3 regions of the Leptolyngbya sp. NIES-2104 genome follow, and region 2 is predicted to be linked to each of the others. Evidence: riboswitches for the same ligand, from Rfam matches in the RefSeq annotation. Region 2 holds a riboswitch; each other region holds the start of a gene.
What was found. Region 2 has a riboswitch for cobalamin ahead of NIES2104_RS27355 (CbtB-domain containing protein). Riboswitches for the same ligand answer to the same signal wherever they lie in the genome.
Positions count from the first base shown of each region.

Region 1: another riboswitch for cobalamin. It lies ahead of NIES2104_RS06715 (energy-coupling factor ABC transporter permease); the one in region 2 lies ahead of NIES2104_RS27355 (CbtB-domain containing protein).
Region 3: another riboswitch for cobalamin. It lies ahead of cobG (precorrin-3B synthase); the one in region 2 lies ahead of NIES2104_RS27355 (CbtB-domain containing protein).

Region 1 is NZ_BBWW01000001.1:1,466,493-1,469,878, reverse strand. It holds gene NIES2104_RS06725 (NUDIX hydrolase) at 1-80, opposite strand, end outside; gene malQ (4-alpha-glucanotransferase) at 72-1,697, shown strand; cobalamin riboswitch at 1,749-1,891, shown strand; gene NIES2104_RS06715 (energy-coupling factor ABC transporter permease) at 1,933-2,688, shown strand; gene NIES2104_RS06710 (energy-coupling factor ABC transporter substrate-binding protein) at 2,685-2,975, shown strand; gene cbiQ (cobalt ECF transporter T component CbiQ) at 2,976-3,386, shown strand, end outside.
Region 2 is NZ_BBWW01000002.1:1,367-4,752, forward strand. It holds gene NIES2104_RS27345 (cation diffusion facilitator family transporter) at 1-50, shown strand, start outside; gene NIES2104_RS27350 (hypothetical protein) at 24-1,211, opposite strand; gene NIES2104_RS27355 (CbtB-domain containing protein) at 1,231-1,422, opposite strand; cobalamin riboswitch at 1,442-1,586, opposite strand; gene NIES2104_RS27360 (Nramp family divalent metal transporter) at 1,828-3,144, shown strand; gene NIES2104_RS27365 (glycosyltransferase family 4 protein) at 3,356-3,386, shown strand, end outside.
Region 3 is NZ_BBWW01000001.1:4,427,695-4,431,080, reverse strand. It holds gene NIES2104_RS21130 (precorrin-8X methylmutase) at 1-490, opposite strand, end outside; gene cobG (precorrin-3B synthase) at 483-1,772, opposite strand; cobalamin riboswitch at 1,804-1,943, opposite strand; gene NIES2104_RS33550 (AAA family ATPase) at 2,121-3,386, opposite strand, start outside.

The sequences.
Region 1 (3,386 bases), on a different contig from region 2:
ATCAGCACGATCGGGCGGTGGGGTCGATCGACGAGTTCGATAATGATGTCAACCGTCGGAGCAGGATTGCGATGAGCCATAAAAAATTGTGTGAACGAATCTTGATTCTTCTTTCGGCAGAGATTGGCTTTTTCGGTCTTGTGTTACAGTTCCAAAAGCCTTTTCCTCGTGTTTATTCTATGTCTTTGAAGCGATCGAGCGGCGTTTTGCTGCATCCTACCTGTTTTCCCGGTCGATTTGGGATTGGTGAACTCGGAGCCGAAGCTCATCGGTTTATCGAGTTCTTGGTGCACAGTGGTCAGCAGTATTGGCAAGTTTTACCACTCGGTCCTACAGGCTATGGAAATTCGCCGTATGCGTCGTATTCGTCAATGGCAGGCAATCCGCTGCTCATTAGCTTAGAGACATTGCGCGATCGCGGTTTGCTAGAAGAATCCGATTTCTACAATCTACCGGACTTTTGGGAAAACGGGGTGGACTACGATCGCGTGTATGCAACCAAAGTTCCGCTGTGGCGAAAAGCGTATGAGGCGTTCAAACATCAACCGTCTGAGCAGCGAGAATTTGCTGAGTTTTGCACTGGGAAAGCATTCTGGCTCGAAGACTATGCGCTGTTTATGGCGCTAAAAGATGAGAACGGCGGTAAAAGCTGGTATGACTGGGAACCAGAAATCATGCAGTTTAAGCCGAATGCGATCGAGAAAGCCCAAGCCCGCTTACAAGATGAGATTAACTATCAAAAATTTCTACAGTATGAGTTCTTCTGCCAATGGATGAAGCTCAAACAACATGCAAACGAAAATGGGATTCAAATCATTGGGGACATTCCGATTTATGTCGCTCATGATAGTGCAGACGTGTGGGCTAATTCTCAGAACTTCAGACTTGATCCTGAAACCGGACATCCTGAACTGATGGCAGGTGTTCCACCCGATTACTTTAGTGCGACTGGGCAACTTTGGGGCAATCCTATCTATGATTGGGACTATCTCGAAAAGACCGACTTCAAATGGTGGATACAACGCTTTGAAGCAATGCTCGATTTAGTCGATTGGATTCGGATTGACCATTTCCGAGGCTTTCAGGCTTACTGGGCAGTGCCGCAAGGTGAAGAAACCGCGATTTACGGTAACTGGATTGAAGCTCCAGGGGATTTGTTTTTTGAGGTGCTCGATCGTAAGCTCGGAAAGCTACCGATCCTTGCAGAAGATTTAGGCGTGATCACTCCAGAGGTTGAAGCACTCAGAGATAAATTTGAGTTTCCTGGGATGAAGATTGTTCACTTTGCATTTGGGTCTGATCCGGGCAATCCCTATCTCCCTTTTAACTATCCGCGTAACTGTCTTGTCTACACGGGAACCCACGATAACGATACGACGATCGGATGGTATGAGAGCCTTTCAGACTATGAGCGGGGTCAATTGTGGAACTATCTCGGTTGCATTAGTGATCAAGGTATTCATTGGGATTTGATCAGATTGGTAATGAGTTCAGTTGCCGTCTTATCGATCGTTCCTCTGCAAGATTTGATGGGACTGCGAACAGATGCCCGAATGAATGCACCTGGAAAAGCAGAAGGAAACTGGGGGTGGCGATATCGCTCTGATTTGTTGAGCGATGAAATTCGCGATCGATTTGCTAGCCTCACGCATCTATTTGGACGTGCCCCACAAAAGAGCGAGGATCAACCGGATTGAAACGATGTTGCAGTGAGTAACGGTTAGATTGAGCAAAATGCTCAACGGTGGTACGCTGAGGTTTGCATCGGTTCTAGCGGGAAGCAGTCGCTAGAGGTAACGGGGAAAGAGTAGTGCAAAGCTACCGCTGTCCCGCAACTGTGATGAGATTACTTCTCTGAGCCAGAATGCCCGCCGAAGCCGCTCAGCGTGCCATGCTGATTGATTATCAAACCGTCTGCGAGGTACAGACTCAGTGAAACATCATAAATTATTGCGCCTTACTGCAATCGTAGGGCTAAGTTCTTATTTGATTATCGGTTCTCCCACTCCTGCCCATGCGATGCACATCATGGAAGGGTTTCTACCGGTCGAGTGGGCGATTTTTTGGTGGGTTGTGTCGATTCCATTTTTTGTCGTGGGAGTACGATCGCTGACACGCATCACGCGACAAAATCCCCAACTTAAACCGCTACTGGCGTTAGCGGGTGCCTTTACCTTTGTGTTATCGGCGCTGAAAATTCCATCGGTGACGGGGAGTTGTTCGCATCCGACTGGAACTGGATTAGGTGCGATTTTGTTTGGTCCGTCGGTGATGTCGGTGTTGGGTGGACTCGTGCTGCTGTTTCAGGCATTGTTACTCGCGCATGGTGGACTGACCACATTAGGAGCGAATGCGTTTTCGATGGCGATCGTAGGTCCTTTCGTGGCGTACGGGGTCTATCATTTGATTCTGCAAACTGGACATCAAAAAGTCGCGATCTTTTGTGCGTCAGCTTTGGAAAATTTGCTTACTTACGTCACGACCTCGATTCAGTTAGCGTTGGCGTTTCCAGCCGCACAAGGGGGGTTCGTCGCTGCATTTCTCAAGTTTGCGGGAATTTTTGCGGTGACTCAGGTGCCACTGGCAATTAGTGAAGGATTGCTCACCGTTCTGGTGTGGAATTGGCTGCAATCTTACGGACGGGAAGATTTGGAAACTTTGAATCTACTCAAGCAGGAGCAATCATGAAATCGTCAAAGCTGCAAAATTGGGGATTAGCGATCGCGGTGATTGTTCTAGCAGTTTTTCCGCTCTTGTTTGTTAAAGGGGAATTTAGTGGATCAGATGGTCAGGCTGAAACTGCGATCGGGGAACTTAAACCGGGATATGAGCCTTGGTTTAAACCATTCTTTGAACCGCCAAGTACAGAAGTCGAAAGTCTATTGTTTGCTTCACAAGCCGCATTAGGGGCGGGTGTCATTGGCTTTGTGATTGGGCGCTATCGAGGCAGAACTGAGAAACGGGAGCAGAAGTAATTGCATCATCACTTGGATGTTTATGCTTATCAGAATCGATTGCGCCCGATCGCTCCTGTGCAGAAATTTGGATTCGCGATCGTAGTTCTCATGATTGCGCTAGTTGTGCATCCGATTCCACAGTTTCTTATCATGGTTTGGTTGGCGGTTTGGACGATCGCCTATGCGCGAATTCCTGCTCCAGTCTATTTTCAACTGTTAGCCGTAGCTGGAATCTTTTTGTTAACCAGTATTCCAGCTTTGGTGCTGAATGCAGTTGCGATTGATCAAATTGCAGCTATTCAGAATGACGAACTTCAAGGCGTTGCAATTGGAAGCGGGTATCTATTCATCAGCCGCAGTGGAATCATTCAAGCATTCCAGATTGCAATGCGATCGCTTTCCTGTACGTCTTGTTTATTGTTCATTCTG
Region 2 (3,386 bases):
CGATTTCTTTGGTAGGAGATAGTTTACGAGTTTTGAGGGGTCGCTCTTGATGGACGTTGCCGTCTACGTCGAATACTAGACCCAACCAGTAGACCCACAGCAATCAGACTCGTGAAATAAACTAATCCGGTCAATCGAACTTGAAGCGGGGGTGCGACTCCTTCAACGTCGATCGTTTGCTCAACTTGGAAAGGTTGGAACTTCCGAACCGCATCAGAACTAGGGGAAATTTCCACCTCGACTTTGTGCGGCGCACCATCAAAAAATTGCTGCTGCCAGCTAAATTGTCCAGCAGTTCGCCCTTCATAAGCAAAAGCAATCCAGTTATTTTCAAGTTGAGTTGCTGTCACCTTTAGCTTTACATCTGAGACAGGCTGCTTAGTTTGAGCATCAATGACATTCACTTGCAATCGAGCAGGCTGACCGACGATCGCGCTTTTGTCTCCAGTTAATCGCATCTCAAGTCCTTGAACTTGTTTGACGGCTGGAGCATCTGATTTCGGGGCAGATTCAGTCATGTGTGACATTGGCATCGACATCTCGGACTGAGCCATTTCTGCGCTGACGTTGACATATAGAAGCGCTGCGATCGCAACTATCACCGCTCCACTCAGCAATAATCGAACTCGCTGTGGCGCAATTTCTCCAGGCTGAATCGATTGCCGTCCACCGATAATCCAGCCACCGACTAAGCCAACTGCAAGTAAGACAGCAGCTAAAATCGCGAAATTCCGGTACTTAATCCAGTTCTCAGGAATCGAGAGCGTTAGAGTTTGCTGAAAAGGGGTGAAAGCATTGGTGCTTTGTGGAGTCACATCGACCAATAATTGGTAAGTTCCGCGAATTGGAAAGGTCTGCTGAAGCTGCAATTTGCCTTGAGGCGAGATCGCATCAATGTCGAGTAGCTTTGTGCCTTCCACGATCGGGAAGTCGGTTGTAAACCAGGGAGTTTTAGACGGTGTGAGAATCTGTACGCGGATTTTGGCATTGGTCAAAGGTTGCCCCGCTGCATCAACCGCTTCAAGCGTCAGACGTGCAGGCGGTTCGTTGATCTCTGCTTCTGCCTCAAATGGAACGAGTTGATTGAGTGGCGGATCAGTCGTGAGGCGAATCGTCGATCGTGGAGTTTGAGAAAATCCCATCACTCCATAGAACATCAAACTCATTAGGCAGATCGCGCTAATGAACGCAGAAAGCTTTAATTTTGGCATTACGACCTCACAAGTGTTATTAGTGACAAGAAACCATCAACGTGTGATGTCGAAGCGAATGTACCTTGTCGTGAGCCGCTGGATAAGTCGTAAAGTAAATCGTCCAGAGAATTAAAGCACAGAGCGAAACGTAAAGCGTCGATTGTACGGGCGTAGAAAGCGTGAAACGAACAGCTTGTTGAGAAAAAGACGGATTCGATCGAGTAATCATTCTGTACCTCGCAGATGAATAGGAACCTTGAGAAATCGGCGGGCATCCTGGCTGATCAATCTGAAATTGACTTACAGTTGCGGGACAGCGTTGGACTTGCACCAAACTTTCCCCTTTACTTCTGACGGCTGCTTCCCATCAGAACCGATCGTGTTTGTCACTTTACCGCGTTTTTGACGATCGCCTCGCTTTTTTAACCATTTTTACGGTGGACGATTGCGATCGCTCCTATCTCTCTCAAAGGGCAAGCCGCCATCTCCATCATTCAACTCTTTAGAAGCATGAAACTCGATCGCGCTGTACTTATATTTTCAAGCAGTGCCGTTAAAAAATGAAAGAAAAATGAAAGGCTTTGACTTGAGATGGTACTGTTAAAAAATGAAAGAAAAATGAAAGGCTCAATTTATGTCACTTTCTGAACATCGCCCTAGTTTGCCAGAGGTGCATCGCAGCATTCCAGTTCCAAACGCTAAAGGTTTTTGGCGTAAATTATTAGCCTTTGCGGGACCAGGGTATCTCGTTTCCGTTGGCTATATGGACCCTGGCAACTGGGCAACTGACATCGCAGGCGGTTCAAAATTTGGCTACACGCTGTTGAGCGTCGTTTTACTCTCAAACTTGATGGCGATTTTGCTGCAATCGCTTTGTGTGCGGTTAGGAGTCGCAACGGGAAAGGATTTAGCTCAAGCGTGTCGAGACTACTTTTCTCCTCGAATCAGCTTTGTTCTCTGGGTGTTGTGTGAGATTGCGATCGCGGCCTGCGATTTAGCCGAATTGCTTGGAAGTGCGATCGCGCTTCAACTTCTATTTGGATTGCCTTTGCTTTGGGGCGTATGTATCACGGCATTCGATGTTTTGGCGCTGCTCTTCCTACAAGGCAAAGGCTTTCGATATGTGGAAGGGTTAATTATTCTATTAGTTGCAACCGTTGGGATTTGCTTCGGTGCAGAAATTCTGTTTTCTCGTCCTGATGTCGGTGGAATCTTACAAGGCTATATGCCAAATCGTGAAATTCTGCGGAATCCTCAAATGCTTTATTTAGCGGTCGGGATTCTTGGCGCTACGGTAATGCCACACAATTTGTATCTTCATTCTTCGATCGTTCAAACCCGCAATTGGCAATCGACTCCAAAGAAGCGTTGGGAAGCCATTAAGTTTGGAACCATTGATTCAACCGTTGCCCTTTCGTTTGCGTTGTTCATCAATAGCGCGATTTTGATTGTTGCTGCCGCAACCTTTCACAGTTCTGGAAATCAGGATGTTGCAGAAATTCAAGATGCCTACCAACTTCTTTCACCGTTATTAGGGGTCAGTGCTGCGAGTGCTATTTTTGGGGTTGCATTACTGGCTTCTGGACAAAGTTCGACTTTGACTGCAACGCTGGCGGGTCAGATCGTGATGGAAGGCTTTCTACAAATCAAGCTGCCACCGTGGGTACGCCGTTTAGCCACTCGCTTGATTGCGATTATTCCAGCTTTGATCGCGATCGTCTTTTTCGGTGAACAGAGTACTGGCGGATTATTAGTTTTTAGCCAAGTCATTCTCAGTTTACAGCTATCGTTTGCGGTGATTCCGCTGGTGATGTTTACCAGCGATCGCAAACTAATGGGCGAGTTTGTCAATCCGCGTTGGCTTAAAGTTACAGCCTGGGCAGTTGCAATTCTAATTGCCGGATTAAACGCTTGGTTATTGATTCAAACCGTAGCGAACTGGATACAGTAATCTTTGTGGTAATTGCTACCTCAGTAGGGTTTCACGCGAATCATTTAAGTTTTAACCAGCCGGAATCAATATTTCATCCTGATTTCATCTTCGAGTGAAACGATAGAAGTAAGCTTCTCGATTGAACTGAGCGATCTGAATTACAGTCTTAATTTATGGGATGTGAGTGCAGGTTACGCCTAATTCAAACAGAATTTTACTCTGATGAAATATGAAAATTGCCTGTGTATCTATCTATGACC
Region 3 (3,386 bases), on a different contig from region 2:
ATCCCACCGGAAAGCCTAAAATTATTGCAGGTTTGGGTGCTCCTTCGTCTAACAATTCCAACAATCGAAACAATGCAGTTGGAGCATTCCCGATCGCCACGACTGATCCGGCTAACACCGGTTTCCAAAGTTCTAGAGCAGCGGCTGATCGGGTATTGTCGATTGTTTTTGCAAGCTCTGGAACGGTTGGATCATTCAAAGTACAAATGACCGAATTATCCACAGGCAAACGTTTTCGAGTTACGCCATTCGCGACCATTTGAGCATCGCAGAGAATTGAAGTTCCTTTTTCGAGGGCTTGTCTTCCTGCTTGAACGGCATTCGGAGACGCTTCGATATCGTTAGCTAAATCAGTCATGCCGCAAGCGTGAATGAGGCGCACTGTGACATGAGCTAAATCCGCAGGTAAGCGATCGAGGTTTGCTTCTGCACGAATGATCGAAAAGGATTTGCGATAGATGTCGTCGCCGTTGCGAATATAGTCAATCATGCCGCGTGTTAATAAGATGTGCGATCGAGGAAATCTCTGTAGCTGGAATCGGCTGATCTGTTAATAAGCGATCGCCTGCATAGATTGAATAAGCTTCAGTTCCTTGAATGGTCGTTCCAAGTAAGGTAAGCTCTGCGGGACTCGGTTGAGCACATCCTTTATTACAACCTGTGATATGAATGTTCATGGGATGTTCTAGAAGCTTCATAAGTTCAAGGGCGTGAATTTGAGTGTGTGTTTCTGAAGCTGCACATCCTGGTTTTCCAGCACAAGCTACGATCGCTGAATCAATCGGATCAGTCGATAGCTCTAATGCTTTGATTTCGCTCAAAACTTTTGCAGCTTGTATGGTTGGAATGTCGGGAAGCAAAATAGACTGCCAAGGAGTAAGCCTAAGTTCCCCTGAACCGTAAGTTTCTGCTAGTTGAATCAATCCTTTGAGTTGCGCGATCGACATCCACCCCAGCTTTAATGCAATTCCAATGTAAGAACGTTCAGATTGTTTCTGAGGTTGAATTCCTAAATGCTGTGATTGTGCCTCTGAAATTGAAGTATTTGAAGGGTTAAATTCAAAAGGAACCCGATTCAAAAAGCCTTCAATTCCCCATTCTTTCAACAAATCGCGCATTCGAGGTTTTTTCTTATGCGACTGTTGAACATACTCTAAATAAGCGTGTGATAAAGCTGCGATCGCACCTAAACAATCAGATGTTTCTACGTTCGTTTCATAAAACTGTCGATTGCTGCCGAGTGTGAGCTTGAATCGATCGCGGCTGATTGCCGAAAGCTGAATTTCATTGTATCGATGCTGCCATTGAGATCCAGATCTTGCCCCAATTCCAACTGTGCCGCCGCCATCAATCCCGATACTAAACTTTGGAGGTAATCCAATCAGTTCTGGTGTGTTCTGAATGTAATCATCGATCGCTTGAACAATCGATCGCACATCGATCAATTCGCTTGGATCAATGCCTGCGGTCGGGCTTGTCATTATATTTCGCAAATGATCCAACTCAGGATCTTTTGCCGCCAGTCCGACCGATTGCAGCATTGTATAAGCTTCAGAAGTCGGAATCGATCGCACTGCGCGGAATTGAAGATTTGCCCGATTGGTGACTTGAATGTTTGAAGTCTGCCAGCGATCGCTCAGTTCTAAAATTGCGATCGCTTGTTTTCGATTCAAGATTCCACCCGGAACCCGAATCCGAATCAAAGTTCCATCTTGTGCAGGTGTCCCGTAGAATAAACCAGGACAAGGATTTGATGCCGCCAACCAACTCATGAATACGCCTCATCTCCGTGGATCGCAGAGAATCTCATCGACTTGCTCAGGTTGGCATTCTGACTCGAACGATCGCCGCTCATCACAGTTGCGCCACAGTACCGGATTCGCACCGGACTTCCCCAATCCTTAGCCCATGCAGCATATCACACTCGATTGCCACCCGTTTCGATCGACAAACCTTTCTTAAGAAACGTGACAGTTAGAGATGTTCGAGCCGTCTTCGTTTGTCGCAACGTCCCGCCCTGAAATTCGCTCTTAGTCTACTTCAGTAGACTTTCGTCGGTTAGCCCGAAATTCATTTCAGGGCGGGAGACAATCGAAGCGAAAGAACTTTCAAATCTCTTTCTACGATCGACGCTGACCCGCGTATCGACTGCCGACTTGAGCCGGGATATCTTCAGGTAAAAGCGTTGTCAATGTCTCATCACTGAGTGAATTTAACACAGCCAATCGATTCGCCTGACGTTCGATCATTCGCTCAAATAAATTCCGTACAAGTCTTGCATTTCCAAAGTTTTTATCTCGATTGACGTACAGATCTTCAAAGATTGATCGTAGTTTTTCTCGTGCGTCATTCGATAACTTAAAGTGGCTTTTACCGCACATTTTTTCTAAAATTGCGAGTAATTCTTCAGGCTTATAGTCATTAAAATAAAAATATCGATTAAACCGCGATTCTAAACCTGGATTCGACTCGATAAAGGTTGCCATTTCATCGGTATATCCTGCCACGATTACGACTAAGCGATCGCGATAATCTTCCATGCGTTTGAGCAAAACATCGATCGCTTCTTGCCCAAAATCTCGTCCTGATTCTCCTGGAACTAGCGCATAGGCTTCATCGATAAAGAGAACTCCATCAAGCGCAGAATCGACCAAATCATCGACCTTCTTCGCAGTTTGTCCGACATATCCCGCCACCATCCCTGAGCGATCGGTTTCGATTAAATGACCTTTATTTAGAAATTCGAGTCCGTGAAAAATTCGGCTCATCAATCGCGCAACCGTTGTTTTTCCGGTTCCTGGAGGTCCACAAAACACCGCATGAAGTGAAACAGAAGTTTTTGCTAAACCGCGATCGACTCGAATCTTTTGCACTTTGAGAAAATTCGCCAGCGTTTTCACTTCTTCTTTAATATTTTCCAGTCCAATCAAATCATTCAATTCAGAAAGTGCCTCTTCTAAAATTTGTTCAGGGCTTTCAGTCGATTCTATTCCTGGAATTGAAGCGAATCCTGATTGATAATTTTCTAGTTTTTGATAAGTATGAAGTCGTTGCCAAATCTGCGAAAGTGTTTCTAAATCTTGTAGATCTACTGAGCCATCAGATTTAACGATCGCTTGAGCAAATTTATAAACGGCATTAATTACTGTACCTAAATAATTCGTTCCCTTCTCTTCATCGAATCGATTGACGATCGAAGGTAATAAAAACGTTTCAGACTGATCCTGAGTCAAGTCTAAAATAATTTGCAGCGTGATCTTTTCATATTTCGATCGCTCCGGAGTTTCCCAAAGATGAATGGCTGCGTTTAATTTTTCTGCATCTTGCTTGATCAGCGCATACACCACGAGAAACGCAAGCAATTCCGGCGGTCGTACCGTTCCACG